2 regions of the Paenibacillus sp. NPDC057886 genome follow, and region 2 is predicted to be linked to the other one. Evidence: riboswitches for the same ligand, from Rfam matches in the RefSeq annotation. Region 2 holds a riboswitch; the other holds the start of a gene.
The links. A riboswitch is a leader RNA that binds a small molecule or an ion and turns the genes downstream of it on or off. The one in region 2 is predicted to bind ZMP and ZTP.

Region 1 (15,509 bases), on a different contig from region 2:
GGATGTACACACGTTATGCCGATACACAAGGCTGGCGCGTGGAACTGATGGATGTCAACACAAATGATCTGGGCGGATTCAAAGAGGTTGTTTTCCTCATCAATGGACGCGGAGCGTACAGCAAGATGAAATACGAAAGTGGCGCACACCGTGTGCAACGTATTCCGACCACGGAATCCGGCGGTCGTATTCATACCTCTACTTCCACAGTAGCGGTTATGCCTGAAGCCGAAGATTTCGATATTGAAATACATGATAAAGATATCCGTGTAGACACGTTCTGTTCCAGTGGTGCCGGTGGACAATCGGTTAATACCACGAAATCGGCTGTACGGGTAACTCACGTTCCAACGGGAATTGTGGCGACGTGTCAGGATGGTAAATCCCAGAACTCGAATAAGGAAAAAGCATTGCAAGTTTTGCGTACACGTATCTTCGATATGATGCGTCAGGAAGAAGAAGCTAAAATTTCGAGTGAACGGAAGAGCAAAGTAGGTACAGGCGACCGCAGTGAGCGGATTCGTACCTATAATTTCCCACAAAGCCGTGTTACGGATCACCGTATCGGATTGACGATGCACAAGCTGGATCAAATCATGAATGGTGAGATTGCTGATATCGTGTCTGCACTGACGATTGCCGAGCAGACGGATATGATGGATAGAGGAGAATAATCTGTGACCCGCGCGCAGTTTGTCATGACGCCGGAACAGAGCTGTCGGGAAGCCTTCGTGGAGGCTTCCTCTTTTTTGGAAAAGTGTGGCGTGTACGAGCCGCACAACAATGCCCGGCTGCTGCTGGAACATGTACTCGGCCGCGAAGGGGCCGCGTACTATATGATGCAGCCGGAACCCTTTCCCAGCGAGCTTCGCAGCCGCTGGGAAGACGCCGTCACGCGCAAGGCTGCGGGTGAGCCAGTGCAGTACATTATCGGCAGCCAGGAATTCTATGGGCTGCCGTTCGAGGTCACGCCGGCCGTGCTGATCCCGCGGCCGGAGACCGAGCTGCTGGTCGAGGCTGTGCTGCGCGAAGCCGACCGCGTGTTTCCCGGCGGCGCTCCGCTTGCCGTCGACATTGGCACGGGCAGCGGCGCCATCGCAGTGACGATGGCTTCGCAGCGCCCGCACTGGCAGGTAGGCGCCGGAGATATCTCGGCGGCTGCCCTGCAAGTGGCCGCGCGCAACGCGGCCGCGAACGGGGTACAGATCGACTTCCGTGAAGGCGATCTGCTGGCCCCGTTCGCCGGGGCACGGGTGGACATCCTGGTGTCCAACCCGCCTTACATCCCGGCGGCAGATATCGCCGGGTTGCAGCCCGAGGTGCGCGATCATGAGCCGCGCACAGCACTGGACGGCGGCCCGGATGGGCTCGGGCCGTACCGCATCATGCTGGAGCAGCTTGCGCTGCTGCCTGCACCGCCACAGGTCATCGGTTTTGAGCTGGGGCAGGGACAGGCTCGCGACATCGCATCTCTGCTTGAATTGGCCGGACATTGGCCGGAAATTATCATCGTGCCGGACCTTGCAGGCATTGAAAGGCATGTACTGGGTGTTCGCACTTCGGAACAGGTGACGAAAATGTAAGGTTCCGCGGGTTTTCTTTTTGCCGTGAAATCCTCTACAATGAGATATACCGAAGATTGCTGAATGCTTGGAGGAACATAACTACATGCTGCATAAATTCAAAAAAATAGACTATTCGATTGTTTTTATATTGCTCATTCTGATGGTCATCAGTATTTTGTCGATCTATAGTACCACCTTCGGCAGACCGAAATGGGAAGCCTTCCCCAAAAGAGCTGTAATTTTTTATATTATAGGTTTCGTTGTTTTTTTCGGAATGTCCATGATTAACTACAAAGTGATCATTAAAAATTATCTGTATATTTATGCCGTAGGCATGATTCTGCTAGTTCTGGTCATGTTTATCGGACAGGAGTATTATGGTGCTCAAGGATGGCTATCCATATTTGGACTGAGCTTGCAGCCTGCCGAGTTGTTCAAACTATGTCTGATTGTCTTCCTGTCAGCGCTTCTGGCGAGGAAGAAAAACAGGCCGTTGTTTTTTGGACGAGATGTCATCCCGATCTCACTCTGTGTGCTTCCCCCGTTGTTGCTCGTATTGCTTCAAAATGACTTGGGGAATGCGCTGAGTTATGTCGTTATCCTTGTGGGGCTGCTCTGGATAGGCAATATCAAATTCACGCATGCCCTGATCGGCTTTGTCATAGCGGTGGCGGCTTTGATCGCTGGGACACAGGCCTATATTCATTACCATGATGAAGTCGTGAAGTTTTTGAAGGACATCGGTCGCTCACACTGGGCAGATCGTTTCGATCCTTGGCTCGTGCCGGATCAGACGTCAAGGGATGTGCTCTGGCAGACCTACAATGCCAAGTTGGCTATAGGCTCTGGAGGTATTAGCGGTAAAGGATACATGGAAGGTACCACGATTCAGTCGAATCGGGTGCCGCTGGCCTACGCGGACTCGATCTTTGTGCAGATTGGTGAAGAATTTGGTTTTGTTGGAGCATCGGTGCTGCTGCTGCTCTACTTTATCTTAATTCACAGGCTGGTGCTGATTGCACTGGAATGTAAGGACAGGGCAGGGCCCTATCTGATTGTCGGTATTATAGCGATGCTGCTCTACCAGATCTTTGTCAATATTGGTCCGTTTATTGGTCTGATGCCGCTGACAGGGATTACACTGCCGTTTATCAGTTTCGGGGGGACCTCGCTTGTCCTCAACATGCTCAGCATGGGGCTTGTGATGAGCATCAAGGTGCATACAGAAGAGAACGAGGATATTCTAGGTTCGGCGGAACAGCCGGGCATTACGGATATTGTCATGAAGCTATTCAGACGCAAACCGTCGCAGCAGGAGCAATAGTCTTTATTCAAGGATAGACTCTTTGCCAAAGTGTTATTAAAAATGTAACCCTGAAATCGACAGATCAGAGCAAGATAGATCTGTGGGTTTCAGGGTTTTTCGTCTTTTCAAATGGAATGATCCCTGAAGTGAGTTCAGGGATCGGACTAAGTTTCTGAAGGCTGCGAAAGACGGTCCTCACGTCCCGATAGGCTACTGGGTGATATGTATATTCAATACGGGTGGTTACAAGATTTCCAATTTGTCTTCCAATTATATACAATGGTAATATTAAAGACTAATGGAAATAATTATTGGGTATTGAGCCTCAGGGGGATACGTGGGAACATGCTGAGAATGCTGAAGAAGATGGACGGGGTTATTCTGTTTGTGTTGTTGCTGCTTATGGTCATGAGTGTATTTACGGTGTACAGTGCGATTCAGTCCGATCCGAAACTTGGGAATCATCATATCAAAACCTTGTTGTTTTACGGGATTGGATTCGTAGCCGTCATCGGTATTGGATTAGTCAATTATAAACTGTATATCCAATATGCGTTTTATATTTACGGGATTGGGATCGTCCTGCTGATTCTTGTCAACTTTGTAGGTGGCACGATCAATAATGCGAATGGCTGGATCAAGATTAGTGAGAATCTTTCTTTTCAACCGGCAGAATTGTTCAAAATGATCTTGATTCTGTTTCTGGCGCATGTATTGGTCAAAAGAAAAAATTCTACGCTTCGTTTCTGGAAAGATGTTGTGCCCATCGGGTTATGGACGTTCGTTCCCTTTGCGCTCGTGATGGCTCAAAATGACCTGGGAAACGCCCTCGGATACATCGTGATTCTGGTCGCTGTGTTATGGATAGGGAATATCAAGCTGTCTCATGCACTAATTGCTCTTGCTATTGTGGGAGTAACCTTTTTTGGATTCGTCAAAGCGTATACGTCGTATCACGATGAGATTTTCACCTTTCTGGAAAAGGCGAACCGGGAGCATTGGGCCGAGCGAATTGATCCCTGGCTTGTACCGGATAAAGCAACGTCGAAGGCTTCCTGGCATACGAAAAATGCGGGTCTTGCCATAGGCTTGGGGGGCATAACAGGCAAAGGTTACATGCAGGGAACATCTGTCCAATCGGGGCGTGTACCGTATACCTATTCGGATTCCATTTTTGTGGTCATTGCCGAGGAGTTTGGTTTTGTGGGTGGATCTGTTCTGCTCTTACTGTATTTTATCCTCATTCATCGTATGGTGTTAATCGCTTTACACTGTAGAGACCGGGCGGGACCTGTCGTGATTGTAGGTATTATCGGCATGCTGTTATATCAGGTGTTTGAAAATATTGGTGCTTTCCTTGGACTGATGCCGCTTACGGGGATTACGCTGCCATTTATCAGCTATGGAGGCACCTCGTTGCTCATTAATATGGCATGTATCGGGCTGGTGATGAGCATTAAATTGTATGGTCAGGAAGACGAGGACGAGCTTCTTATGGGAGAACAACGACCTAACTTGCTGGAACGCTTATGGAGTATGGTCAAAAAAGAAAAGACAACAGCGTAATCTTGAACTTTGGTATGATTCAACTCTGCTATGGACATCCATCTTCCCGTTGAGAGGAAGGCGGAGTGTGTTATGGAGCAGTATGTAATTTGTATGCTATTTCGGTCTTTCACTCGCGAATAAATCTGTATGTGGTGACCTGTGATCTGAATAATGGCGGTAAGCTTGTAGCGAGCCGCAATTCGGTTGGCGGGGCTTGGGAAGCTATCCGGGTGAATAAGTAACCGAGAAACAAGGGCATCCATGCAGCAAGCCAAATTGGAGCATCAAGGGTAGGCTAGAATTTTAGATTTTTCAAGGAAGTGCCAGCCGACAAGCGTTCCATAGGCAGGCGCTTCTTTGATTTTCGTCATTCATGAGCGAGCTAACAGACCTTTCGTTTTAAGTCGAACCCTCCTATTAAAATTTTTAGTAGATTTGTAATCTAGCAGGTTTACTTCCATCTCTTCCGGGCATACTGATAGACATGAGAGAGTTACTGGGATCATGATCACGGGAGCCGAGGGGGAGAACGGAATGAGCAGAAGAATCGTGAAACAAATTGGACTTATTATTGTATGTCTTATGATGATCATTATGATGTGGGAAGGTCAGAAAACGGATGCAGCTGTGGCGCCCACAGCGATTCCGGAACAATCCATTCGCTTGCGTATTCTCGCAAACTCGGATGCAGCGGGAGATCAGTTGGTCAAACGCGAGATTCGTGACGCGGTCGTTGCCCAAATGGATGAGTGGGTAACCGAACTGGAGAATCCGCAAAGTCTGGAAGAAGCGCGCGGGGTCATTCGTCAGCATTTATCTGAAATCGAGGATCGTGTAGGAGAAGAGCTTGCCAATCGTGGCTTAACCTATTCGTATCAGGTGGAACTCGGGGTTGTTCCGTTTCCAACCAAATTATATGGGGGTACCGTATATCCGGCTGGAGATTACGAAGCAGTGCGGATAACACTGGGAAAAGGTGATGGACAAAACTGGTGGTGTGTGTTGTTTCCACCATTATGCTTCATAGATGCAGGAACAGGTGATGCACTGGCGAAGCCTGCAACAGCATCAGCAGCAGCTGCGGAGCCTGGGGATGCACAAGCATCTGTGCAGGCAGCTACGCCGGAAGCGCGTTTCTTCCTGTGGGATATGGCGGTCCAATTGTGGGATTGGGTGACGGGATTGTTTGCATAACATGCTGCTGGATATAAGCTTTATCAGGGGGACTTCGATTCAGGGAAGTGCCCTTTTGTCTTATTATGGATTTGAGTCAATGATGTTAATCGCTGGGGAGAATCAGACTGCATTCTTGGGTAGAGCAGATATGTTATAATTATAGGAATCAGAAAACATAAGTGAATAAGGCATCGCGGAAGCAGGATGTCTTGCATTAACTACCCTACTGAAGTTTAGGAATGATGGATATATGACAAGAGAGAACGAGCAATTGCATCAGTCTTCCATGAAAGGCATGGAGAACGATGAAAGTACAGAGGAAATGGTTACGAGCATGTGGGATGTCCATGTACTGCTAACCAATGAGAACACGGAAGACGTGGCCAAAGGGAGTACGTATAAACAGGCCCTCGCTGACTTGCAGGATGCCGCAGCCTGTCTTCGTCAAGGGCAGACCGTGGCATTCCCGACAGAGACGGTATATGGTCTGGGTGCTGATGCTCGCAGTACAGCAGCGGTTGAAGCTGTATTTGCAGCCAAGGGGCGGCCTTCAGACAATCCGCTGATCGTGCATATTGCCCAGCGTGACCAGTTGGATTCACTGGTCACGGAAGTGAATGGCACAGCGGAGGCGCTGATGACGGCCTTCTGGCCGGGGCCGCTTACGCTTGTGCTGCCGGTTAGGCCAGGGGCGGTGTCCCCGCGGGTTACCGCCGGGTTGGACACGGTGGCCGTGCGGATGCCGGACCATCCGGTGGCCTTGCAGTTGATCGCGGCGGCGGAATGCCCGGTCGCCGCGCCGAGCGCCAACCGCTCCGGGCGGCCAAGCCCGACACTCGCCGCACATGTGCGCGAGGATCTCGCAGGCCGCATCGGCGGCATCGTGGACGGCGGCCCCACCGGGGTGGGCGTCGAGTCCACGGTGGTGCAGGTCGGTGACGACGGTACCGTCACCATCCTGCGCCCTGGCGGGATTACGGCGGAACAACTGTCCGCCGTAGCCGCCCGTGTCGCCACGGACCCGGCGCTGCTCGCCGAGGGGCCCGGTGGCGATGACAGCCCGGCGCCGCGCTCGCCGGGCATGAAGTACACGCACTACGCGCCCGCAGGTGCGCTATGCGTGGTGGAGGGGCCGCCCGCAGCGGTGGCGGCCTGGATCAGCGCCGCCCTCGCAGAGGCGGCGCAGCGCGGGGAGCGCACCGCGGTGCTGGCGTTCGCCGAGCACGCGGAGCAGTACCGCGCCGATGCCGTGTTCTCGCTGGGCGAAGCCAGCGAGCTGGAAGAAGCAGCGCGTCGGCTGTACGCCGCGCTGCGCAGCTGCGATGAGCAAGGCGCCACATATATTGTGGCTGAAGCCTGCTCACGCGAAGGACTGGGAGCAGCCGTCATGAACCGGCTGCTCAAGGCGGCAGGTCACCGACTCATTCAGGTCGGTAACCGATAGCTCCCTTTTTCCATAATATTGCCATAAAAAGTTTCCTCTGACACCCGCCCTTAAGCCAAGACCAGCAATTCTCTTACACTTTGAATACCAAGATTGCAAAAAGTCTTCTCAGGTCATGTTTATGATCTTGTCCGCATATGGTGTACAAGAACCTTTACGTGACTTGGGGGTATGGGGATGTGGGATGTGTCTGCCCATGTAGGGCAGTTGGTAACCATTTTGATTATGGCCGTCGCTCTCGGACTCGACGCGTTCTCACTTGGAATCGGGATTGGCATGAAGGGTATTCGTCTGAGAGACGTATTGCGAATCAGTACCGTAACGGCCCTGTTACACATCATCATGCCGCTCATCGGCATGTATACAGGCAAGTACGTCAGTTCCCTGCTTGGTGACATTACGACGTATGCAGCTGGGGGTTTGCTGGTCCTGCTCGGCGCCCATATGATATTGAACGCTTTCCGGGAGGGAGACACCAAACTGGTGGATCATCGATCTCTGCTCGGTGTGACTCTGTTCTCACTGAGTGTCAGTGTGGATTCATTTTCCGTTGGAGTCTCTCTCGGCATGTTCAGCAGTGATTTGGTATTAACGGTGCTGGCTTTTGGCGTATGCGGTGGATTGATGTCCGTCATGGGTCTGCTGTTGGGACGACGTGTGAGCCAGAACATGGGGGATTACGGGGAAGCGGCCGGCGGAGCGATCTTGCTCGCCTTTGGACTTTTGTTTATATTTTAAAAAACAACGTAACCATGATTACAGCCTGGTGCAGTCTTCAATATATAGTTATGAGGTTCATTGATCAGATGGAGCTTCAAACATGATTCGACAACATTTGCAAAATGGGGAGGCTAACCATAATGAAACATATTTTGTTTGTATGTACAGGGAATACATGTCGCAGCCCCATGGCAGAGGGACTTTTACGTAAACTGGCGTCTGAGCGGGGCATTCAGGTGGATGTTCGTTCCGCGGGTGTAGCCGCAACTACGGGCATGCCGATTTCCCGTCATGCGGAGGCCGTACTAAGGGATCACAACGTTGAGGGACCACCTCATTCGACGCTCCTTAGCTCAAACCTGGTCGGTTGGGCCGATCTGATTCTCACGTTGACACGCAGTCATAAACAACATGTCATGCAGGTTTTTCCTGACTCGGTACACAAGACGTATACCTTGAAAGAGTATGTGGAAAATGACGAGCAAGTCCTGAATGATCTTCAGGAGCTGGACAGCCTGTTTGCCACATTGGAGATGAAACGTGCGCTAGGTCAGGAAATTTTGGCATCTGAACGTGAGCGGGCGATCGAGATCAGACAACGCATTCCGAGCTTTGATATTTCGGACCCGTTTGGCGGCAGTCGTGACGATTACAACATAGCTGCGGCAGAGATTCGGACCGCGCTCGACAGACTTTTGGACAAGTTGGATTAATTTAATTCGTTTTATCATTCGCAGCTGCCGTTGGATTTCCATATAAAAACGGACACGGGATGTAAATTACCCGTTGATTTTAAACGCAGGTTGTTTTATGATGAAGGGGAAAACAGGGATCCGGTGTAACTGGCGACGAAGTGGGCACAACCACAATGGAGCACCGGAACAAACGGCCGGTCGCCTGGGCAAAAGAGCAATTCTGCGTTACCCGCAGACTGCTCTTTTTTTCGTCTTTCATCTGATTATTCGCTATAATAGTACCTGAAATGCCATGCAAGAATACCACGGGCAGCCAAGAGGAAGCCGGGCATGATTTTATCGGGAGGCGATAGGATGACTATTGAGTTAGATTCGGAACAACCCGGATTGCATGAACAGACCGCATCCATTCTGCGTGAACTGGCGCTTGCCGGACAGCTTGGACCTGGACAGATCGTTGTGATCGGGACAAGTACAAGTGAAGTCGCAGGCAAACGGATTGGTACAAGCGGTGCGGTTGAAGTGGCGCAGCAGCTTCTTGCGGGTATACGCGAGGTGCAGCAGGAGTCCGGTTTTGATGTTGCATTCCAATGCTGTGAGCACCTGAACCGTGCACTGGTTATGGAGCGTTCACTGCTTACACGTCTTGGATTGACTGAAGTTGGTGCAGTACCCGTGCCCAAAGCAGGTGGTTCCATGGCATCCGCAGCGTATCGCTCGCTGACTGATCCATGCCTGGCTGAACATGTGCAGGCCCATGCGGGACTGGATATTGGGGAGACGATGATTGGCATGCACTTGCGGCATGTGGCAGTACCTTTCCGAACAGCACTCCGCTACATCGGTGATGCCCGTGTAACTACAGCATTGACCCGTCCGAAGTTGATTGGCGGCGAGCGTGCAGTGTATCGTATGGAAGAACAACCAGATTCAACATTTTGTGACTGATATCTTCAACCTGTATAAAGCCAAATTAGACTTTACACGAAAACGGAGAGTGCAACACCAATCTGAAGAAGCAAAGCGTTCGCCTTTATCCCTGGATTTTCCCCTTATTATAAGGGAGTTCAGAAAAATCCAGGGATAACAGCGATCGGAAGATGGTGATGCAATCGAAGTCAGGAGTGTAACCACTGTAGTTTCGCTTTATAACTTCACTTATACCTGGGAGGAATTTAATCATGGAACAATTGCGCAAGAATGACCCGGCAGTACTGGAAGCGATGAATCTTGAACTGAAACGTCAACAAAACAACATTGAGCTGATCGCATCCGAGAACATCGTAAGCGAAGCGGTTATTGAGGCAATGGGATCTGTACTTACTAACAAGTACGCTGAAGGATATCCAGGCAAACGTTACTACGGTGGTTGTGAGCATGTTGATATCGTAGAAGATATCGCGCGTGATCGTGCCAAAGAATTGTTTGGAGCAGAACATGTGAATGTTCAGCCTCACTCCGGTGCACAAGCGAATATGGCAGTATACCTTGCGGCTCTGAAACCAGGTGATACTGTGCTTGGTATGAACCTTGCGCATGGCGGACACCTCACACATGGTAGCCCGGTTAATGCTTCCGGATTGCTGTACAATTTCGTGGCTTACGGTGTACAAGAAGATACATTCCTGATTGATTATGATGAAGTGCGCAAAGCGGCATTTAAACATCGTCCTCGTATGATCGTTGCAGGTGCAAGTGCATATCCGCGTATCATTGATTTTGAAAAGCTTGCTTCCATTGCTAATGATGTAGGTGCTTTGTTCATGGTGGATATGGCTCACATTGCAGGACTGGTAGCTGCAGGCTTGCATCCAAGCCCGGTTCCACATGCGCATTTCGTAACGACAACAACTCACAAAACGCTGCGTGGACCTCGTGGTGGTATGATTCTGTGCCGCAAAGCTTGGGCAGCAGCGATTGATAAAGCGGTATTCCCGGGTTCCCAAGGTGGACCTCTGATGCACGTCATTGCTTCCAAAGCAGTAGCATTCGGTGAAGCACTGCAACCTTCGTTCAAAACGTATGCACAAAACGTGGTGAAAAATGCACAAGTATTGGCTGAAACGCTGATTGTTGAAGGATTGAACATCGTATCCGGCGGTACAGACAACCACTTGATGCTGATCGACACACGCAGCGTGAATATCACAGGTAAGGAAGCCGAGCATGTACTTGATTCCATCGGCATTACCGTGAACAAAAATGCAATTCCGTTTGACCCAACTAGCCCGTTTGTAACGAGCGGTATCCGTATCGGTACACCTGCAGCTACTTCCCGTGGTATGAACGAAGAAGCTATGGTGGCTATTGGTAAGATTATTGCCAAAACATTGAAAAACCCTAAAGATACAGCTAAATTGGACGAAGCCCGTGCTGAAGTAACGGCGCTTACCGATCAATTCCCACTGTACACAGATCTTAAATACTAAAAAAGATTGCTCTTGGTGTTTGTATTTGAGATGTTCTTATGTAAATACTCAGACGGAGCAAACTGAAAGAACCTGAAGAAGCGAAGCGCTCGCCTTTATCCCCTTATTTCAACCAATTCAATAAATGAATCAAAGAAATCAGGGGATAACAGCGATCGGAAGATCATTCTGTTTGCGGAGCATCATTGTGTTTACATGTATTTCATCAACTCAACTTACATAACAGCGAGAGCAAAAAGGACCGGAAGACTCATTTTTCCGGTCCTATTTTTATAGGATTCGGTTTTCTGTAATGATTAAGTGCCCTTTGATGGTGTAATTCGGAGTAGGTGATGATATAATATACAGGATTTATCGGGCCTATGAATGATGATTAGGCATATTTGGTAATGCTGAACATGAAGAACATACCGGAGGGACAAATTAGATGGGAAAATTAGTAATATGTGATCACCCTTTGATTCAACACAAACTGACGTTTATACGTGACATGCGTACGAATACGAAAGATTTTCGTGAATTGGTGGATGAAGTGGCTACACTGATGGCTTATGAGATTACAAGAGATGTTGAGCTGGAGACTATTGATGTGCAGACACCAGTAGCTGAAACACAAGGAAAAGTAATTTCTGGACGTATGCTTGGGCTGGTTCCGATTTTGCGTGCGGGCCTTGGGATGCTGGATGGTGTTGTTAAATTGCTGCCGGCGGCAAAAGTTGGACATGTAGGTTTGTTCCGTGACCCGGAAACCCTGCAACCTGTTGAGTACTACACCAAGCTGCCTACGGACGTTACAGAGCGTCAGTTGATTGTCATCGACCCGATGCTGGCAACTGGCGGTTCTGCCATTGCTGCTATTGACGTGCTCAAAAAACGCGGCTGCACGCAAATTAAAATGATGAACCTGGTTGCAGCTCCTGAAGGAGTAAAAGCTGTTCAGGATGCACATCCGGATGTAGACATCTACGTTGCTGCACTGGACGATCGTCTGGATGATCACGGCTATATCGTTCCCGGACTGGGAGATGCAGGAGACCGTCTGTACGGCACTAAATAAGCATATTGCATGCTGAATAGAAAAGGGGCTTTGCTTCAATGTCCAAGAAAATTAAAGTCATGACGATATTCGGGGTGCGCCCGGAAGCCATCAAGATGGCTCCGCTTATTTTGGAACTGCAGAAACATCCCGAATCTATTGAATCGATCGTATGCGTTACTGCACAGCATCGTCAGATGCTGGATCAGGTTCTAGAAGTATTCGATATTCATCCAGACTACGATCTGGATGTGATGAAAGATCGCCAGACGTTGAATGAAATTACGATTCGTGTGCTGGGAGGCCTGGAGCCTGTTTTGCGTGAAGCAAAGCCGGATATCGTGTTGGTTCACGGTGATACGCTGACAACGTTTGTAGCCAGCTATGCTGCGTTCCTGCAGCAGATCCAGGTGGGTCATGTGGAAGCAGGTCTTCGCACGTGGAACAAGCTCTCTCCATACCCGGAAGAAATGAATCGTCAGTTAACCGGAGTGCTTGCTGACTTGCATTTTGCGCCTACGGACTGGTCGTCTTCCAATCTTGCCAAAGAAAATAAATCGGAGTCTAGTACGTATGTCACAGGCAACACGGTAACAGATGTGTTTCAATATACAGTACGGCAGGATTACACACATCCGGTACTAGATTGGGCACAGGGCAAGCGTCTTGTGCTGATGACAGCTCACCGCCGTGAATCCCAAGGCGAGCCTCACCGTAACATTTTCCAGGCCGTCAAACGGATTGCCGACGAGTTTGAGGATATTGCCATCGTGTATCCGGTGCATCCAAGTCCTGCTGTGAAGGAGCCGGCTCACGCGATTTTGGGGAATCACCCCCGTATTCAACTTATTGATCCACTAGACGTGGTGGATTTGCATAACTTTTACCCGCATACTCACTTGATTTTGACAGATTCAGGCGGTTTGCAGGAAGAAGCGCCTTCGTTTGGTGTGCCTGTTCTCGTTCTTCGGGATACAACGGAGCGTCCGGAAGGAATTGAGGCTGGAACACTGGAGCTGGTGGGTACCGAAGAGGAACGTGTATATGAGCGGACCAAAGCTCTGCTTACAGACGAAACACTGTATGCAAGCATGAGTCAGGCTGCCAATCCTTATGGTGATGGACATGCTTCGGAAAGAATTGTCAATGCGATTTTGCATCATTTTGGTGTGAATAGTGAACGTCCGGAATCATTTCACAGAAAATTCAAAAAATAATTCATTTTTTCTGACGGATTATTAAAGGGTACAGCATACAGTTAAACTGTACGGTTTACGCGGGTTTATGGGCTCTGATGGCCTGTAATCCCGTCGTTTCCCCCTTTAAAACGCTAAAATCATTCAATTGACAAAGGCTCTCATCATTCAGTAAAATTAACTGGGATTGCAAGGGTGGCGTGGAAAATGGCCGATTCGAACAAACCAAATTCATCCCGTAACCATGATGATAATGTGTGGAAAGCAATGGGGCTCGTGACAGCTTTTGGAATCGAGATTGCCATTCTCGCTGTTGCCGGATATTACGTTGGCTCCTGGTTGGACAAGACCATCGGGGGTAACGGAATATGGATCGCCGTAAGCGTTCTCTTTTTTTTGGCAGCAGGCGGCGTAAGCATCTACTTTATCGCGAAAAAATTCATGGGGGAAAGTGATGAGTGAACTAACCAGATACCGCAGAATGATGACTGTTTTCATCATGTACTTTCTTATGATTTGTTTTCTCGCAGCGGCCTTTATGCCACGTGTGGAGACAATTGCTTTGGGACTGGCCCTGGGTACAGGAATTAGCTGGATCAATGCATTTTACCTGGGCTTCAAAGTAAGGAAAATGTCTGATGATGCGGCAGAAGGTAACTTGAAGCGTGTGAACCTGGGATTTTTGACAAGAGCGGCACTCGCAGTGCTCGGTATCTTCATATCGATGCGCTTTCCGCAGTACTTCAATACATATGCGGTTGCAGGCGGTCTGGTCATTGCACAATTTTCCTTACTGATTATAGGGATCGTCTATTCCCGCAGAGCAGAATGATGTTAGGTGCTGCAGCTTTCAAGTCGAGAAAGGGGTGAGAAAAATATGCATGAAGCTCCAATTATTATGCTTGGCGGATTTCGACTGGATCTATCGGTTCTGTTGATGCTGGTTGTTACAGGTGCACTTGTTTTTATTTTTGCTGTACTGGCAACACGGAGATTATCCGTTGAAAATCCCGGCAAGCTGCAAAATTTTATGGAGTGGGCAGTAGAATTCGTCCGCAATCTGATTTCCAGCACGATGGATATGAAGAAAGGGAAACATTTTATCTCTCTCGCTCTTTCCATGATTATGTTCATTTTTGTAGGTAATATGCTAGGTCTTCCGTTTCAGGCGGTTACTGAAGTTACGGAGGTCAGTCAGGCGCAGGTGTTCAATCAACCGATTGTCACTGCTGTTGATGCGTTTAACGAAGCGCATGCCAAGGACCCTGAAGCACATCCACACGTTGAACTGGCTTGGTGGAAATCACCGACAGCCGACTTGTCTGTAACGATGGGACTGGCACTCGTAGCATTCCTGGTATCTCATGGACTCGGATTGTTCCGTAACACAAGAGGATATCTCCAGCATTATCTTAAACCGTTCGCCTTGTTCTTGCCGATCAACCTGATAGAGACGGCATCCAAGCTGCTGACACACGGAATGCGTTTGTTCGCGAATATCTTCGCGGGCGAGGTACTGATTACAACGATCCTGAAGCTGACCACGTTCAAAGTGTTTGGTGCCATTGCAGCGATTCCGTTGCTTATGGTATGGCAGGGCTTTAGTATCTTTATCGGTGCGATTCAGGCATTTGTATTTGTAATCTTGATGATGGTGTACATTTCACAGAGCATCGAGACGCATGAAGAACATTAAGTTTCAAGCCCTACGAAGATTTCTTCACCAGGCTGAACAATAAAAAATTCGATTTAACATTTTAAGGAGGATATACAAATGGGAGCAATGGCATTAATCGCAGCAGCAATTGTTGCAGGACTGGGCGCATTTGGCGCAGGTATTGGTAACGGTATGGTAATCAGCAAAACGGTGGAAGGTATTGCCCGTCAACCGGAAGCAAAATCCACTCTTCAAACAACAATGTTTATCGGTGTAGGTCTGATCGAGGTATTGCCTATCATCGGTGTGGTACTGGCGTTCATGTTCTACGGTATGGCTTAATTAAATCGATACAGGTTTGGCGGGGAAGGCCATAGCCATCCGCGCCTTCTTTTTAGGTAATGTCCGTTCTAACGGATGACGTTTCAAGGATACCTCCAGGAAGGAGTGAACAGATTGAGTTTCGTATGGGAAAATACGCTTCTTGCGATTATTGCATTTGCAATTTTATATTGGCTGCTTAGCCGTTATGCTTTCGGGCCTTTGTTCTCCATTATGGAAAAACGTCGTGAACTCGTGATGACGCAGATGAATGAGGCTGCGCAGACTCGGGAACAGGCCATTGCCTATGTGGAGGAACAAAAACAAGCTCTGGAGCAAGCGCGCAAAGATGCTTACGACATCATTGAACAGTCCAAACAAACGGGCGGCAAACAAGCCGAATCGATCCTGGCTGA
Region 2 (15,509 bases):
TGTATGTAAGCACAAGAGATACGGACGATGGTGTCAAAGTCTGGAGCTCCAAAGACCTGGTGAATTGGTCGTACCGCGGATTAGCTGCAACAGATCCCATTACGCACGGAGCTTATGCTCCTGAAGTCGTTTACTGGAATGGCATGTTCTACATGTATACATCACCTGCCGGAAAAGGTCATTATGTGCTGAGCAGCACAAGTCCTACCGGACCCTTCAATGTAGTAACGGGCAACCTTGGAAAGTCGATTGACGGTAATGTGTTCATTGACGATGATGGCTCGTTCAGCTTCTATCACGCCGCACAGGGCCGCATAGATGCAGCACCGATGAGCAGTCCGACGGAGATCGGAGTGAGTGCTTCAACAGGAGTGGGGATGGGAGGCTGGACTGAGGGTTCAACCGTCTTCAAACGAAATGGAAAATACTATATGACCTATACAGGTAACCACGTATTTAGCAAAGGATATCGGGTGGATGTGGCAGTTAGTACCACAGGTCCGAGATCCGGATATGTTACTGATAGCACAAACCCGGTATTAATTCGTACAGAGGGCGCAACCGTGGGATTGGGACACAACACCGTAGTAACAGGACCTAATCTGGACACTCACTATATGATGTATCATAATTTGGAAGGTAACGGAATAATTGGACCGCTGCGGCATCTGAACATGGACCGAATTGTATGGAACAACGACAAGATGATCGTGCAAGGTCCGACTTCAACGGATCAACCCAATCCAGAAATGCCTGTTTTCTATGACTACTTCGATCGTTCTGCAATCGGGAGCAATTGGTCCAACGTGAACGGTGGTAATTGGGGCATCTACAATCAGGAACTTATGTGGCAAAATTCGATGGGCAGCTCAACTTGGTATAAACAAGTGACCGCTTCGAGCAGCGCATCCGATTATACGGCTGAATTTAACATGAAGGAAATGAATCGGGGAACGTCCACCAATCCGAGATACGGCGCTACATTCTCCTATACGAATGAGAACAATTACGGTGTTGCGCTGATCAGTTCGAAAAACAAAAGACTTGAGACATTTTTCCGAATTAACGGGGTGGATCAGGCTTGGCAAACATTCGATCTGCCTGCCGACTTCAATTATTCCAAATGGCATAACATACGGATAGAGAAATCAGGATCAACGTTTAAATACTACGTAGATGGTATGTTCAAAGCAACGCGTACCGCCAATGTAGGAGCAGGCAAAATCGGTGTTCTGACAGAGGACACGCATGCGGACTTCGGCTATACTGCTTTTAACAACGATGTGAACGGAAGCAGTGCATGGAATGCCTCCAAGCCGATTCCAGGTACAATCGAGGCTGTTCATTATATGAAAGGAGGCGAAGGTGTCGCTTATCACGATACAACGGCTGGGAACCTGGGCGGGGCTTATCGGACCGATGCTGGGGATATTCGCCTGAATAACGAAGGAATGTTCAACTTAGGCTGGAATCAGACTGGAGAATGGTATAAATACAAAGTAAACGTGGAGTCAAGTGGATATTACGATATTGATTTTCGCATGGCTACCTCGTTGGACGGGGCTCAGATCCGAGTGTGGGATGGTGCGACTGACTTAACGGGTATCGTCAATGTACCTAATACGGGCGGATGGGATAATTGGAAAAACATATCGAAGAAAAAGGTCTATTTAAACGCTGGACAACGGGAATTAAAGGTTGAATTCGTAACAGGCGAGGCCGATTTCTCAAGAATGACGTTTCAGAAAAATGTTGATGTGACAAGTGTAAGTGATAATTTTAATGACGGCGACGACAATGGATGGACCCGGTTTGAAGGAACTTGGGCGGTAGAGAACGGTGAATACAGTGCAGCGAGCACCGGACCTGCCAAATCTACATTTGGGGATTCGCGATGGGCGGATTATACAGTCGAGGCGGATATAAAGATGATTGACTCCGGGGGAGACGGGGGGTTGCTTGTCAGAGTGTCCAATCCGTCCCACGGCACAGAGCGAGGCCAGAACAATTATGATGCTTTACAAGGATATTACGCCTATCTGACCACAAGCGGAGTTAGTCTGGGCAAGATGAATTATAATTGGGCGCTCCTCAAGAGCAACGCGCAGTCATATTCTACGAATACCTGGTACCATATGAAAGTTGCCGTTAATGGCACAAACATCAAAGTGTTTGTAGATGATATGGTCAATCCAAAGATCGACTATACCGACAACAGCTTGAATCCGTTCACGCATGGCAAAATCGGTGTTAGAACGGCAAACAAGCACACGCATTTCGATAACGTATCGGTTACTCCTTGAACAGGAAGCATAAATGTTGAGAATAAAAGGGTGTAACGAGAACTGAAATGCATATCAAGCCGCCAATTGGCGGCTTTTTTGCCTTAACGATATAAGCTATTGCGACTCAATGGTGCCTTCCTCTGATCTCCTTCACCACCGTCATTTCCCATTAGCCAATCCAACCCATTTCATTGATAATTAAATGATGGAATTGATAGGGAGGGTGGTTGGTAATGAAAAGTAGCGATTTGCTGATTGGATCGCATGTATCCTTTGGAGGGAAAGAGATGCTTCTGCAGGCTAGTAAGGAAGCCGCTTCTTACGGCGCATCTACTTTTCTGATATATACCGGCGCACCGCAGAATTCGAAACGAAAACCTATTTCGCAATATAATATAGAAGCAGGGCATTTGCATATGAAGCAGGAGGGCATTTCCAATATTGTCGTGCATGCTCCATTTCTGATTAATCTGGCCAATAGTTGCAAACGAGAGGTATTTGATTTTAGCGTACAATTCCTGCGGGATGAGATCAAACGAACGGCATCGCTTGGATCAAATCAGCTTGTTCTTCACCCCGGGGCCCATGTTCACGCTGGATTGGACATCGGTATTCGACAAATAATCCGGGGATTAAACGAAGTATTACAAGACGATAATCACCCGGAGGTACAGATTTCACTGGAGACGATGGCCGGAAAAGGAACAGAATGCGGAACAAGCTTTGAAGAACTGGCACAGATTGTCGATGGCGTGCAACGGAATGAACGACTCTCCATATGTCTGGATACTTGTCATGTGCATGATGCCGGATACGACATTGCTCATAATTTTGATGGGGTACTGGAGCAGTTTGACAAGGTAATCGGCCTGGATCGATTAAAAGTACTACACATCAATGATTCCAAAAATGTGCGTGGATCAAGGAAAGATCGCCATGAGAACATCGGGCACGGATATATCGGGCTTCAGGCTTTGGATTATATCGTGCATCATCCCCAACTCGCGTCACTTCCGAAACTGCTTGAGACGCCGTCGATTGGCAAAATAAAATATAAAAGTGCACCTTATCGACATGAAATTGCCCTGTTAAGAAGAGAGTGCTCCGAACCTGTGCAAAAAGAAGAGGATTCTTTAGAAAAAAGTAAGTAGAGAGCATTACAAACATTCGTTGACTCATTCCATGTTTATTCTCACGGGACATATGTTAAAATGGAGGTAGTACGTTACTTTTTACTAAAAAGGAGGCCGCCATGCAGCCAATAGAGCCTCAAGACATCCAATCCCGGATCAATCAACTTCTCGATCAGGACCTATATTTACACCTCGAACTCACGTCAGGTGCTTACGCCAGTCATTTCGATAGCACCAGGCACCCGGGGTCGGCATTCATTTCCAATGCGGTCATACGATATACGCAAGGATCTATCTCGGGCACGGGCCCATACCGAGTTGGCTTAAAGACCACTCACGGCTGGATATACGCTGAGGGACTTACACACATTGACGAGCTGGAACAAGAACGACTCATTCTGGCTGGTCACGATAGTCAAGGAAAGCTGGTTGTAGCTTTACAACTTAGTCGGGAATTGTTCTGATGAAAGCGGAGGATCAAATAAGCATGAATAACAAACAGATTGAACATCAGCGCATTTTAGTTGTGTTTCCCCATCCCGATGATGAAGCATTCACTGCTTCGGGAACGTTGGCGAAGTACATAGAAGGCGGTGCTCAAGTCACTTATGCTTGCCTGACTCTAGGGGAGATGGGACGTAATATGGGCATCCCTCCATTTGCCAACCGGGTCACCTTGCCAATAATCCGTAAGGATGAGCTCATAGAGTCCTCCAATGCGATTGGTATTCAAGACTTAAGGATGCTCGGTTTTCACGATAAAATGATTGAGTTTGAAGACCCTGAACTGCTAGATGGGCACATCTTGGCGCTGATCAAGGAGCTTAACCCGTCACTGGTCATTACTTTCTATCCGGGGTATAGTGTGCATCCCGATCATGATGCAACCGGAGCTGCGGTTACGCGAACGATTGGCCGACTGCCCGCAGAGGAGAGACCTGTTGTGTACTGCTGCGCATTCTCGAACAATCACGAAGAGAGCATCGGCAAAGCGGATGTGATTGAAGACGTGAGCGGATTCCTTGCCAAGAAAATGGCGTCGATTCGAGCTCACCGTTCACAATTCCAAGCGCCGGAACTTGTCGGCAAGCGGGAATTGGATGATGAACAAATCCGAAATCGTTTTGGAAGAGAAGCATTTTGGACCTATAAGTTTGATTAATTTTACAGTTTGTAAAATCTAGTTTTCGTAAAAAGTCGCCATTATGGCGACTTTTTTTTGTTTTAGACATACCATATTGTTCAGGTAGTGAATGGAGTGGGAAGGGGCAATCGTATGGTTTCCATACGTTTTCATGGGTAATAACATATTGACCATTAAACTCGTAAGGAGTGATACAATTGAAAGAACTTCGTTCTGTTTTTGTTAAAATCCCGATGTTCGTCATGTTTCTTGCACTTACAGCTTGCTCTGGAGAAACAGAGCCGCCAGCAACCTCTGAACCGTCAGCACCAACAAATGAATCGGTTACAGCTCCCACCACAGAAAATGAGGAAACATCTGAAACGACACGACCGCAAACAGAAAGCTTTGATTTGATGACGGGGGAGGGGAACTCATCACAAACGGCAACCTTGCATCAAGGAGAAAGTTTTTCGTTGTACGTGTTCGAGAAAGTTTCTTTAGACGTTGCCAAAGGCCGCTTGTCGCTGACAAGCAATCCGGACTACTATGTGGATATTGAACCGCTGCCCTCTGACTATGATCTGAAAAAACTTGAGACAGCTGGGCGAGAGGACTTGGAAAAAGCCGGTAAGGTGTCTGACTATAGTGGAGAGCTGATTGAGCATCCGCTTGGTTTCGCAGAGCTTTATCTTCAAGCCTCAGGTGAAAACGGGATAAACGATTATATGGTCTGGAAATCAGAAAAAGGTGACGCTTTTTTATTCCGTCTTCACAATCCTAAAGGTGAAGAAGCCTCTGATTTTGCTAGTCCGGTCCTTGTGTCCTTATCCACTGTTCAGGTCGAATAGTCATCATCGTCATCTTAAGGAGTGAGTGGACATCGTAATGCGAAAAATGCGAAGCAAACGAATCATTCAAATTACTGCGATAGTCATTTTACTTTTGCTCATATCATGCATCGTATTTGTTTATGTTAATGACAGACCTGGCGGACTAGCCGATCGGCGTATGTCCAAAGCAATGGGAATGAGTGAAACCATCCATATTCCTATAGGGAACACTGCTGAAGAAGCGATCCAGAAGTTTAGAAGTAAGGACGATTCATTACAAATCATTCATCAAGAGCCGATAGACGGGGGCATGATTTTGTTTAAACAAAAAGTTGGTCAGAAGAGTAACAGCAATCTTCAAATGGAATATGCTCGGAAGATAATATTCGGATGGAAGTGGGCTTGGGGTGGCGGATATTCCATCGGGGAATCATCTCAATTCACGTCTGCACTGGATTATATGAGCATACCTGAATTGAGTCATATATCGACACCTTTCCCTATGCTGTTTGGACATATATTAGACCCGGCTATTCAGCGTGTAACTGTCGAGTTCAAAGCAAATGAGAAACCAGTGGCTGCCGAAGCCAAGCTGGTTGAGGTAGGCCCGGAAAGCATAATCTGGTTTGTATTCCTGCCCTCGTCTGCAACTATTCCGTATGAGCTGAAGGGATTCAACGATAAAGGAGAGCTAATAACCCATAAACAAATTGATGATCCGAATGACATTGGTTCCATGGTTCTTGGAGAGCGTTAAGGAGTGATCGTACGGAACCAGTGAGTAGGGTGGGGATCGCCAGAAGTTAGGAGAACAGTAGGTACTTCTTATTTTGATAAAATCTACATGGTGCAACAAAAAGGGAACAACCCATTATGTAGGGGTTGTTCCCTTATACGTTACAAGGAAATTCGGGTTTACAAAAAAATAAGTAAAAGAATTCCGACTACAAAGCAATAGTATGAAAAGTAAATCAAGTTCCCTCTTGCCATAATTCCCATGAACCATCTCATTGAAAAGTAGGTTACGAAAAGGGTAGTAATGAACGCCAAAATGTAAGGTATAGCCAACTGCGCTCGGTGCGGATCGGTTACGATGTCAGATGCACCTAAAATTACTCCGCCGATGCTAATCGGAATGTAGAGCATAAAGGAAAATTTCAACGCCGTTTCTTGTTTCATCCCGACAGCAATAGATGCGATGACTGTTGCACCAGAGCGGCTTATTCCCGGAATAAGAGCCACCGCTTGAGCCAGACCCACCAGTACTGCGTCTTTCGCTGACAAATCGCCATCTCTTTTCCGCCCACGAAGGTTTCGAATAAGCCACAGCGCAACCCCTGTAATCAGTAAACTAATCGCAACCGTATAGACAGAAGTGAAGATTTCTTCAATTTTATCCTTGAATAGCACAGCCCCGATCGCAGCAGGTAGGGTACCAATGATTATGTATAGACAAAACATAAAATCTGCTCTGTACTCCGCATTGCGAGAGACTAGGAATCGCCAGCCTCCTACAATAAGTTTTTTGATATCTTCCCGAAAGATAAACATAATGGCAATCAGGGAGGCTGTGTTCGTCAAAATTTCAAAGGATAATCCGTTCTGCTTCATGCCAAGCAATCGTTGAACAATAATCAAATGTCCGCTCGATGAAACCGGAATAGGCTCTGTAGCCCCTTGTACGATACCTAATAACACATATTTCAACCACAAAATAACGTCTTCCATTGTATCCTCCTACTCATTATTTTCGATTGGCTTTGACATATTTCAGTTGGGCCACAATGATGACACTAATAATCACCAAAAGGAACCACGAACTGATCTTGCTAAAACTGACCAGTTGCCAGGAGTCATGCTGGTCAGGGTATTTCCAGCCGTTAAAAAAAGTAGCTATATTTTCAGCGGTCCAGATGAAAAAACCTACGATGATAAAAGCGAGCGTTAACGGCATTCGATAGGTAGTTAAACGTACCCGATAGATAATCCATGTTTTTCGAAAAACAATAAATACAAGAGCGGTCAACCACCACCGAAAATCGGGAATAAAATGATGTGTGAAAAAGTTGATATAGATGGCTCCTCCTAACAGAACAGAAGATGCAAACCCTGGCCAGCCCGTCATGTCCATACGCAATCTGCGCCATATTTGACACATAAAGCTTGCTACACTTGCATACATAAATCCGCTATAAAGGGGAACACCCAAGAGCTTGGTATACCCAGGCTCAGGGTATGACCAGGAGCCCATCCAGACCTTATACATCTCCAGTACTAACCCAATCACGTGAAATATACAGATGACTTTGATTTCATCACGTGTTTCCAATCCGCTGCGGTACATCAGGTACTGCACTGCTAATAAAATAAGCAAAATGGCATCATAGCGATAAAGAAAGGGTATCTGAATTACGCTAGAGAGGGCCAACGTTCCAAAGATCGCCACAGGAAAAATGCAGCTCATCGCCTGATGATAACCAAAATGCAGCAGCTGTACTAGAGGTTTCAAGTTATGTTTATCTCCTTCCCAAGCCTTGTTCATAATAATATAGATATGATCCATTTGTAAAAAGAGAAAAAAAGCTATATATATTTTCTTATTTTCAATTAGAGCGTATTCAAAGACAAACAAGGCCCCTCGTTACTGGAGGGACCTTGTTTTTTTGGCTAATTCATTTATACATTTTCAGATTGCTTGTAGGCAGATTTAATCGTATGTTCGATGAGCGTCGCGATCGTTACTGGACCAACGCCGCCCGGTACAGGTGTAATTGCTGAAGAAGGGACAAAGCAAGCTTCATAGTCCACATCTCCGACATTGCCTTTGTTATAACCTGCATCAATAACGACAGCACCGGGTTTAATCCAGTCTCCTTTAACAAAGAGCGGTTTGCCCACGGCTGCAATAATGATATCGCCAAGCTTCACGATTTCCTCCAGATTCACGGTTTTGGAGTGGCAAGTCGTCACCGTTGCATTCCGGTTTAGCAGCATGGCTGAGACAGGTTTGCCCAGAATTGGACTTCTTCCGATGACAACCGCATGTTTGCCCTCGATTTGAATATTGTAGAAATCCAGAATACGCATAATAGCCTGTGGTGTACAGGAGGGGAATTCAGCTTCTCCAAAAGCATTAAGTGCAAAACCGAGGGTCGTTACACCGTCCACGTCTTTCTCGATGCTAATGGCATCAAAAGCTGCTCTTTCATCGATATGATTCGGAACAGGGTGTTGAAGCAAAATACCGTGTACGGAAGGGTCATCATTTAGCTTGTTAATTTCTTGAATCAATTCATCCGTGGTGGTATCCGCAGAAAGAACGACCTTAATGGATTGCACGCCTAAGCGAGCACAAGCATTTCCTTTCATACGCACATAGGTCGCTGAAGAAGGATCATCTCCGACGAGGATTGTAGCAAGACAAGGCTGAATGCCTTTTTCCTTAAGAATGGCAACCTTCGAGGCCATGTCTTCCTTCATAAAATCCGCTACCGTTTGTCCATTCAAGATCAGTTTGTCAGTACTCATTTTCACATCGCCCTTTCAACATAAAAAAGAGGCAAGGAAATAAATATTCCTTACCTCTGCCCAGGCGTACGGCTTATTACAAAACCATATGCTCCCTCACGGTTCACCGTGTTCGCCAGTTACATATGATCGTTTAAATTGTTTAGTTTGATAGTACTTGAAAAAGAAGAATTGTTCAATAGTTAATGGATTTGATAACTGTTCTCACTTGTGCTATATTGTTAACTAGTAAACTATTTTAGATTAAATTAGTGAACAAGATTGATAAATTAAGGTTTTTTATTGTTTATTAGTAAATAAGGAGTGATAGAAGATTGGATTCAATAGATCGAACAAAACAGTTACTGTATGACCAATTTATCCGATTTTTACATGTATATGAGAATCACAAGGATACGGAAATTGAACATTTTCTAAGTATCGCCCAGCGGGAAAGCATGGACAAAATCCCTCAGCATTTGACCGCGGTTCATATGATAGAGTGCATTGGCAAGCATGAGCCTATTAACAACACAGGTATTGCCGACGCGATGAATTTGTCCAAAGCAAGCATTACCAAGATCGGCAACAAACTGCTGGAGGAAGGGTTCGTCAAACGTACGAAAATGAATGACAACAAGAAGGAGAGCTATTTCCGGTTGTCACCGCAAGGCAAAAAGATCTTTGAACTGCATGAACGTCTGCATGTACTTGTGGCTGAACGGTTCTATCGTTCTTTGGACAAATATTCGGAACCGGAGCTGAAAATAATACATCAATTTCTTCAAGACAGCAGCATGGATATGGAATCCAGATAAACTGAAGGAGAGTGAAACACTTGAGTCTGGCAGAATTGATCAGGGAACGCAGAAGTATTCGTAAATGCAATTCTACACCGGTGGGACAGGAGTTGGTTGTTGAATTGCTGCACAAGGCCACACGGCTTCAACCATCTGTTGAAGCTGGCTCATGGCGTGTTGTTTATGCCGGAACTCCCGAAGCTCGCAAACGGTTGGTGGACTGCATGCTGGAACAGATGTCGCAAAGCAAACTCGGCAAGCTGATTCCGGGAAAACTGCTGGATGTGTTTAAAAAGAGGTTTACAGATATTCCTGCTCACGTCATTGTTATGTCGACTGTAGGACCGGATCGTCTGACCAATGACCGTAATTATGCGGCTGCCTGCGGGATGATTCAAAGCTTCCAACTGCTGGGCTGGGAACAAGGGTTAGGAATGCTGTGGGATACAGAGTCCATGATTCAGAATGAAGGCTTTTTCAAAGGAATTGGACTGCGTGAGGATGAAAGATTTGTTGGCGTTCTTCATATAGGATACTACGACAAAGCGCCAAGAAGCCGGAAAAGAACACCAGCTGAGCAGAAGTGGAAAGTATTGCAGGCTCAGACTACGTAGAAGGGGAGGCTCTAAAAATGAAATTGTTCGATCTGGTAGGCGAAATAGACAGTCCGAAAGATTTTTCGAATCGAATGGTATCGCAGCAGCTAATCCTTGAATTGCTCAATCACGCCGTGTGGGCGCCAAATGATGGACTTCGTGAGCCGTGGCGATTTATTTTTGCCGATAACCGTAATGGGAAACTCATGCAGGGATTGCAGGAGCACGCTCCAGCCTATCTTCTGGTCTTGGTGAAGGAAGAGGCGGATCATCATAAGCGGGAAGAGGATTTTGCAGCCGTCTGCTGTCTAATCCAAAATTTTCGTTTGCTTGCCCATGAACAGGGCCTGGGTGTGCGCAGCACGTTGCATGGCTGGATGTACGACCGGAGCCGTACTGAAACGTTTGGCGTGTTAGGCAACGAGCGGATTGCTGCGGTTCTGGAATTGGGATATGATGCTGGACAGCATGAAGGAAAAGCTGAGATAGCTGAACCTCAGCTTCAGTTCGAACTGTTGTAGCGGGGAATATATAGGGAAGAGAATTGATATGAATGAGGAACGACAATGCCTTGATCAGGATTGTCGTTCTTTTTTATGCGGTGTGTATCCGGTTTGCAGATTAAAAGTCAGCTAAAGCGGATACACACAACTAATCCAGAGATTCACTTCTTTTAAAAAATGATGTTCCTATAATGTGTTAGTTACCTTGTTATGAGAATTAAATTGTGTTCTATTCTGTAAAGTAGATAAATCACCATCTAGATTTTTCAGATTTGGAAGGAATGCTGCGGCGGCCGAACAAAGCAAGGGAAGAAGACCCAAGGACAAGAATAAGAAAGGGATACCATAGAGTTCTGCAACCGCTGCACCTGCAAAAGCACCTACAGGCTGCAGTCCGCCACCAATTAGGAATCGTATTGAGTTGACTCGGCCTTGCAGAGGTCCAGGGACAAGCGTACCATGCAAAGATGAACTGAGAGAACCAAAGAAAGGTCCTGCTGCTCCAGCGGCACATAAGGCAACGAGCGCAAACGGGTAACTCGGGAATAGGCCCAGTAAGGCATTAAAAAGCCCGATGACCGCCAGACTGCAAAGCATGACTGTACGTCGTCTTTTGATTTCACCCATCCATGAGATGATCACTAGTCCCACTAATGTGCCACATGCCGAAGCAGTGGTGAGTGTGCCCATAGCAGCGGCATCCCGATCTAACACTTCACGAACAAAAGGAATCATCATGGTCCAGATGGCCACAGAAGACATGTTGCTGATCGAAACCATTCCCATAATCGAGAGCATAGCCGGGAAACTACGATAAAAGGAGAAACCTTCATGAATATCTCTGATATAAGCTTTAATTGAAAAGGAGGCCTTTGCTGCTACCGGCTTCTGCATTGTGGGTAGATAGAGCAACGTGGCAATGGCGGCGGTGTAACAAACAGCGTTGATGCCAAGCGTTGGCAACGCCCCGGCGGCGGCAGTAAGAGCTCCGGCCAAGGCTGGCCCTAACAAGGCAGCTGCATTACGGCAGCCGTCGATCACCGCGAATGCACGCACCAGTTTGCGTTCATCTGATACTCCCGGAACAATTGCCATTGCCGTGGGCATGAATAGGGCTGAACATGCCCCGCTCAGCCCTGCGGCCAGAAAAAGGTGCCATAATTGCAAGTGGCCTGCGAGTCCCAGACTCAGCGGTAATAAGAGCGTAAGTAACCTAACAGCAGCTAGCACTGCCATGAACCGCCCTCGGTGTAACCGATCGGACAACGGCGAACCGAGCAACCGAAAGACCACTTCTGGAATAGTAAAGCTTAGTGCCATCGCACCCATGGCCATCTTAGATGCAGTTATTTCATAGACAAGCCATTCCATAGCCAGAAGACCAAATACGTCACCAAATGAACTCAGAGTGACAGTAGCTAATAAACCATAATAACTGCGCTTAAGCATGAGAGTTCCTCCGTATGCGTGGGTTAAAGGGACCTTATAATCATTCTTCGATATAAGCTGAAATCTGTTCCGAAAGCTTGTTGAGAGCTTCCAGACGCAAGCTGTAAGAGGTAGTTTTCTGGTTATAATGCACGATGACAAGCCCCGCTGCCCTCAATGAAATCAGGTGGTAGTGCACTGTGCTCTTAGAAAGTTTAACCTCGCTAACGATCTCAGTGAATGTTAACTGCCTTCCAGCCAACAGGCGGAGGATGTATAATCTCGTTTCGTCGGACAATGCTCGTGTTAGACGCAACAACCGATGTTCAGGCCGACCCGTTGCTGGTGGGAGAATATCGGCAGAGTAACTAGTGAAAATCACTTCATCAAAGATTGCTGAGGTGACAAACGGACGGGCGTGATATTGAGGAATTAGAATCACTTGTTTGAGCAGAGGGGTGGAGTATAGACGCATACCCTCCGTGGCCTGTTCGTAGACCTCAAGGTCATTGGTTCCGTTTAAACTAGACCGTCTGGTTTCAGCTTCTAAGGCGAGGCCTTCGATAATCGCCGAATCGATTTGACTGAAATAGTGGGCATCCCATTCACGCAGTGCTTCGGATGTCCGGCTTCGCAGTTCCGGGAGATTGGAGGGAACGGACAACTTCACATTAGCAGCGATGTCATATAGTTGGCCTGTGGTTAGGTCTTCAAGCCAATCCAAAAAACCACTCACTGAGCGTTCACCAGGACAACTCCAGATATAAGGTGCAAGGCTAAAATCATCTACAAGTTTCATCGTCTCCCGCATTTGTTGCAGTTTGGCAGGTGCGAACCGATCCTGTACTTCTTTAACCCATAGTTTTCCAGCATCCAGAGCATTATGATTCTGTTTGCTCATGAAAACCGTCAGGCTACTTACACATTCATAAATTGGCGCGAAATCAACTTCCACTTTGTAGTTCATAGCTCGAATTTTCCCCTCGTCTTTCTTGTTCTATATTTATAGAACAACTAATTTGTTTTATTGTATACGAACAATTATGGGTTTGCAACAAAAATGTCCAATGATGATTTACTTATTCTCTTCAACGAAAAAAGACGTTCCACGGGTGGCGAGCACCTGAAGAATCGTCTTAATGAATTTATACTGACAGCAAAATGAACAGACCGGTTTTAAAATAACCGATTAATACTGTCCAAAAGAGTATATTGAAATTTCTAATCTTGGATGAGTTCTGCTATCTGATCTTTCACATTGACATCACTCAATCCCCCGTGGTAACAAACCACGGATGTAAGGTCAAGATATGTATACTTTCTCAACGAGAGCTTTGCTGCATTCATATCCGGTGTGGTCGGGGCGTGAATTCCACCAAGCATACCGTCTACACTGTACATGGAGTCTCCTGCAATGAGAGTTTTACTTTCCTTCAAATAAAGACTGATATGACCAGGTGTATGTCCAGGCGTGTGAATAACGCGAATCCCGCCGCAAAACGGCAGTTCCTGGCCATCTATTAAGGTATTGTTCACTGTGCCCTTCGGGGGATTCTCCAGGTGACTATCTTTTATAAGAGGCAGTTCCCCTTGGATGTAAGGCTTATCCAGTTCGTGTGCATATACTTTAATAGCATTACCACGCGCCTGCAAAATCTCCGAAAGATTCCCTATATGATCGACATCCTGATGGGTCAAAATCACCGCATTTAGTTTGTCTAACGAGACGCCAGCCTTTTCCATTGCCACACATAAATCCTCGAATTGACCTGGAAAACCAGTGTCTATTAGAAAAGTCATTTCATGATCCTTTAAAAGGATAGGGTGTATCACATTCCCATGATAGTCCAGATGAAGCATTTCGACTCCCTTTGAAATTTCCATAATATTAGTCCTCCGTAGAAAGAAATAGTATCTCTTTGTAAACGAATCAACTTCGTAAAAGGATACGGGGATAGAAAAGGGGGTAAGGATATAACTTCTTAAAAAAGTTTTAAAATGATATGTTGAGATAGTAGAAAGTTTCTTCAAAAATAATATTAGTGGTAAAATAAAAAATAAGGAGGGAATATCATATAACTTACACAGATGGTACAGAAATGTTGGAGGTGCAGGGTCTATAGTGAAGAAATTAAGCTTGGCAATACTGTTATTCTTAACGAGTTACGTATTATTCTCATCAAATTCAACAGAAGCTTCAACAACAGTTAAAACCGCTGTACATACCTATAAAGGTCAACCGTATGTTCAAATTAGTGGTGGAAATGCAATAGTTAGTAAAAAAATAAATTATACTTTAAAGGAACATACAGTAAAAGTAGCTAATGGCAATAAGGCTATCCAACAGAATAATAGTGCAGCTTGGTACAAAACGAGCGTGAAAACAATGTACAATAATAATAAAATATTATCTGTAGTTTACACAGATGGACTCAATTACAGCGATGACAATATCGGAACATATGTATCAATTATTTATAATTTTGATCTTGCAACAGGTAACCGAATTACATTATACGATGTAGTAGATTCTGATCAAAAAAAGGCCAATCTTGTGTCTGTTTTATCTCATAACCTTCAGCTCAAGTATAACAAGGGAATTACAATTTATGAAAAGAGCATATATGATATTCCGATAAACTCTTCCTCACCATTTTATTACTACGATAATGGTATAGTTATTCGATTTTATCCCTCTCAAGTTGCAGAATTGTCAGAGGGATTTATAGATATAAAGGTTCCATTCTCAAAGTTAAATGAAGAAATAAATAAATTGGATCCCCTTAGCACCTATTTAGATTATCTGCGGAACAATGTGACTGATTATGTAGATACTGAGATGGAATACTTTGATGGATACAGTATAAGGAATAGTTATCAACTTGCAAATGGTGAAATATGGATGCAAGTAGAGCCAAATTTTTTTAGCCTACAATCATATTCGTTGTATCCGAAAGTACGCATATATAAAGATAAAACACGCTATTATATGTGGGTTGAGGGTACAGATGACGCAGTAGAAGTTGAGAGAATTAGATAATTTCTAAGCATAGCATTTATTTCTCAGCCGCCCTTCTGGGCGGCTTTTTGCATATTTGTTTTCTTGTAGGTACAAGTCGATTTTTAGAAGGAAAGCAGAACAAAACTAAACATATTAGAGATTATTCTTTAGTTTGTCAGGTTTTTATGTAAACGCTATCATTCTATAATTTAGTCAGAAAGGAGGTTAAAGTAAAAAAAGAATTGCATCAATTGGTAATTGAGAACTTCAACCGAGAATCAGACGAAAGCAGTCGATAGG

Region 1: another riboswitch for ZMP and ZTP. It lies ahead of ACFVQB_RS07825 (TIGR01440 family protein); the one in region 2 lies ahead of ACFVQB_RS05790 (bifunctional 5,10-methylenetetrahydrofolate dehydrogenase/5,10-methenyltetrahydrofolate cyclohydrolase).

What each region holds. Positions count from the first base shown of each region.
Region 1 is NZ_JBHVMZ010000002.1:133,512-149,020, reverse strand. Features, by position in the region: gene prfA (peptide chain release factor 1) at 1-674, shown strand, start outside; gene prmC (peptide chain release factor N(5)-glutamine methyltransferase) at 699-1,583, shown strand; gene ACFVQB_RS07855 (FtsW/RodA/SpoVE family cell cycle protein) at 1,669-2,889, shown strand; gene ACFVQB_RS07850 (FtsW/RodA/SpoVE family cell cycle protein) at 3,217-4,437, shown strand; gene spoIIR (stage II sporulation protein R) at 4,954-5,613, shown strand; gene ACFVQB_RS07840 (L-threonylcarbamoyladenylate synthase) at 5,930-7,039, shown strand; gene ACFVQB_RS07835 (manganese efflux pump MntP) at 7,217-7,777, shown strand; gene ACFVQB_RS07830 (low molecular weight protein arginine phosphatase) at 7,900-8,472, shown strand; ZMP/ZTP riboswitch at 8,588-8,669, shown strand; gene ACFVQB_RS07825 (TIGR01440 family protein) at 8,809-9,402, shown strand; gene ACFVQB_RS07820 (serine hydroxymethyltransferase) at 9,636-10,883, shown strand; gene upp (uracil phosphoribosyltransferase) at 11,311-11,940, shown strand; gene wecB (non-hydrolyzing UDP-N-acetylglucosamine 2-epimerase) at 11,979-13,136, shown strand; gene ACFVQB_RS07805 (AtpZ/AtpI family protein) at 13,323-13,577, shown strand; gene ACFVQB_RS07800 (ATP synthase subunit I) at 13,570-13,947, shown strand; gene atpB (F0F1 ATP synthase subunit A) at 13,993-14,811, shown strand; gene atpE (F0F1 ATP synthase subunit C) at 14,890-15,114, shown strand; gene atpF (F0F1 ATP synthase subunit B) at 15,229-15,509, shown strand, end outside.
Region 2 is NZ_JBHVMZ010000001.1:1,303,739-1,319,247, forward strand. Features, by position in the region: gene ACFVQB_RS05750 (family 43 glycosylhydrolase) at 1-2,303, shown strand, start outside; gene ACFVQB_RS05755 (deoxyribonuclease IV) at 2,519-3,436, shown strand; gene ACFVQB_RS05760 (YojF family protein) at 3,538-3,882, shown strand; gene bshB2 (bacillithiol biosynthesis deacetylase BshB2) at 3,906-4,580, shown strand; gene ACFVQB_RS05770 (hypothetical protein) at 4,751-5,392, shown strand; gene ACFVQB_RS05775 (hypothetical protein) at 5,430-6,131, shown strand; gene ACFVQB_RS05780 (undecaprenyl-diphosphate phosphatase) at 6,290-7,102, opposite strand; gene ACFVQB_RS05785 (DUF817 domain-containing protein) at 7,119-7,916, opposite strand; gene ACFVQB_RS05790 (bifunctional 5,10-methylenetetrahydrofolate dehydrogenase/5,10-methenyltetrahydrofolate cyclohydrolase) at 8,051-8,902, opposite strand; ZMP/ZTP riboswitch at 8,954-9,035, opposite strand; gene ACFVQB_RS05795 (MarR family transcriptional regulator) at 9,217-9,699, shown strand; gene ACFVQB_RS05800 (nitroreductase family protein) at 9,711-10,295, shown strand; gene ACFVQB_RS05805 (nitroreductase family protein) at 10,313-10,798, shown strand; gene ACFVQB_RS05810 (MFS transporter) at 10,967-12,229, opposite strand; gene ACFVQB_RS05815 (ArsR/SmtB family transcription factor) at 12,270-13,109, opposite strand; gene ACFVQB_RS05820 (MBL fold metallo-hydrolase) at 13,430-14,092, opposite strand; gene ACFVQB_RS05825 (hypothetical protein) at 14,331-15,248, shown strand.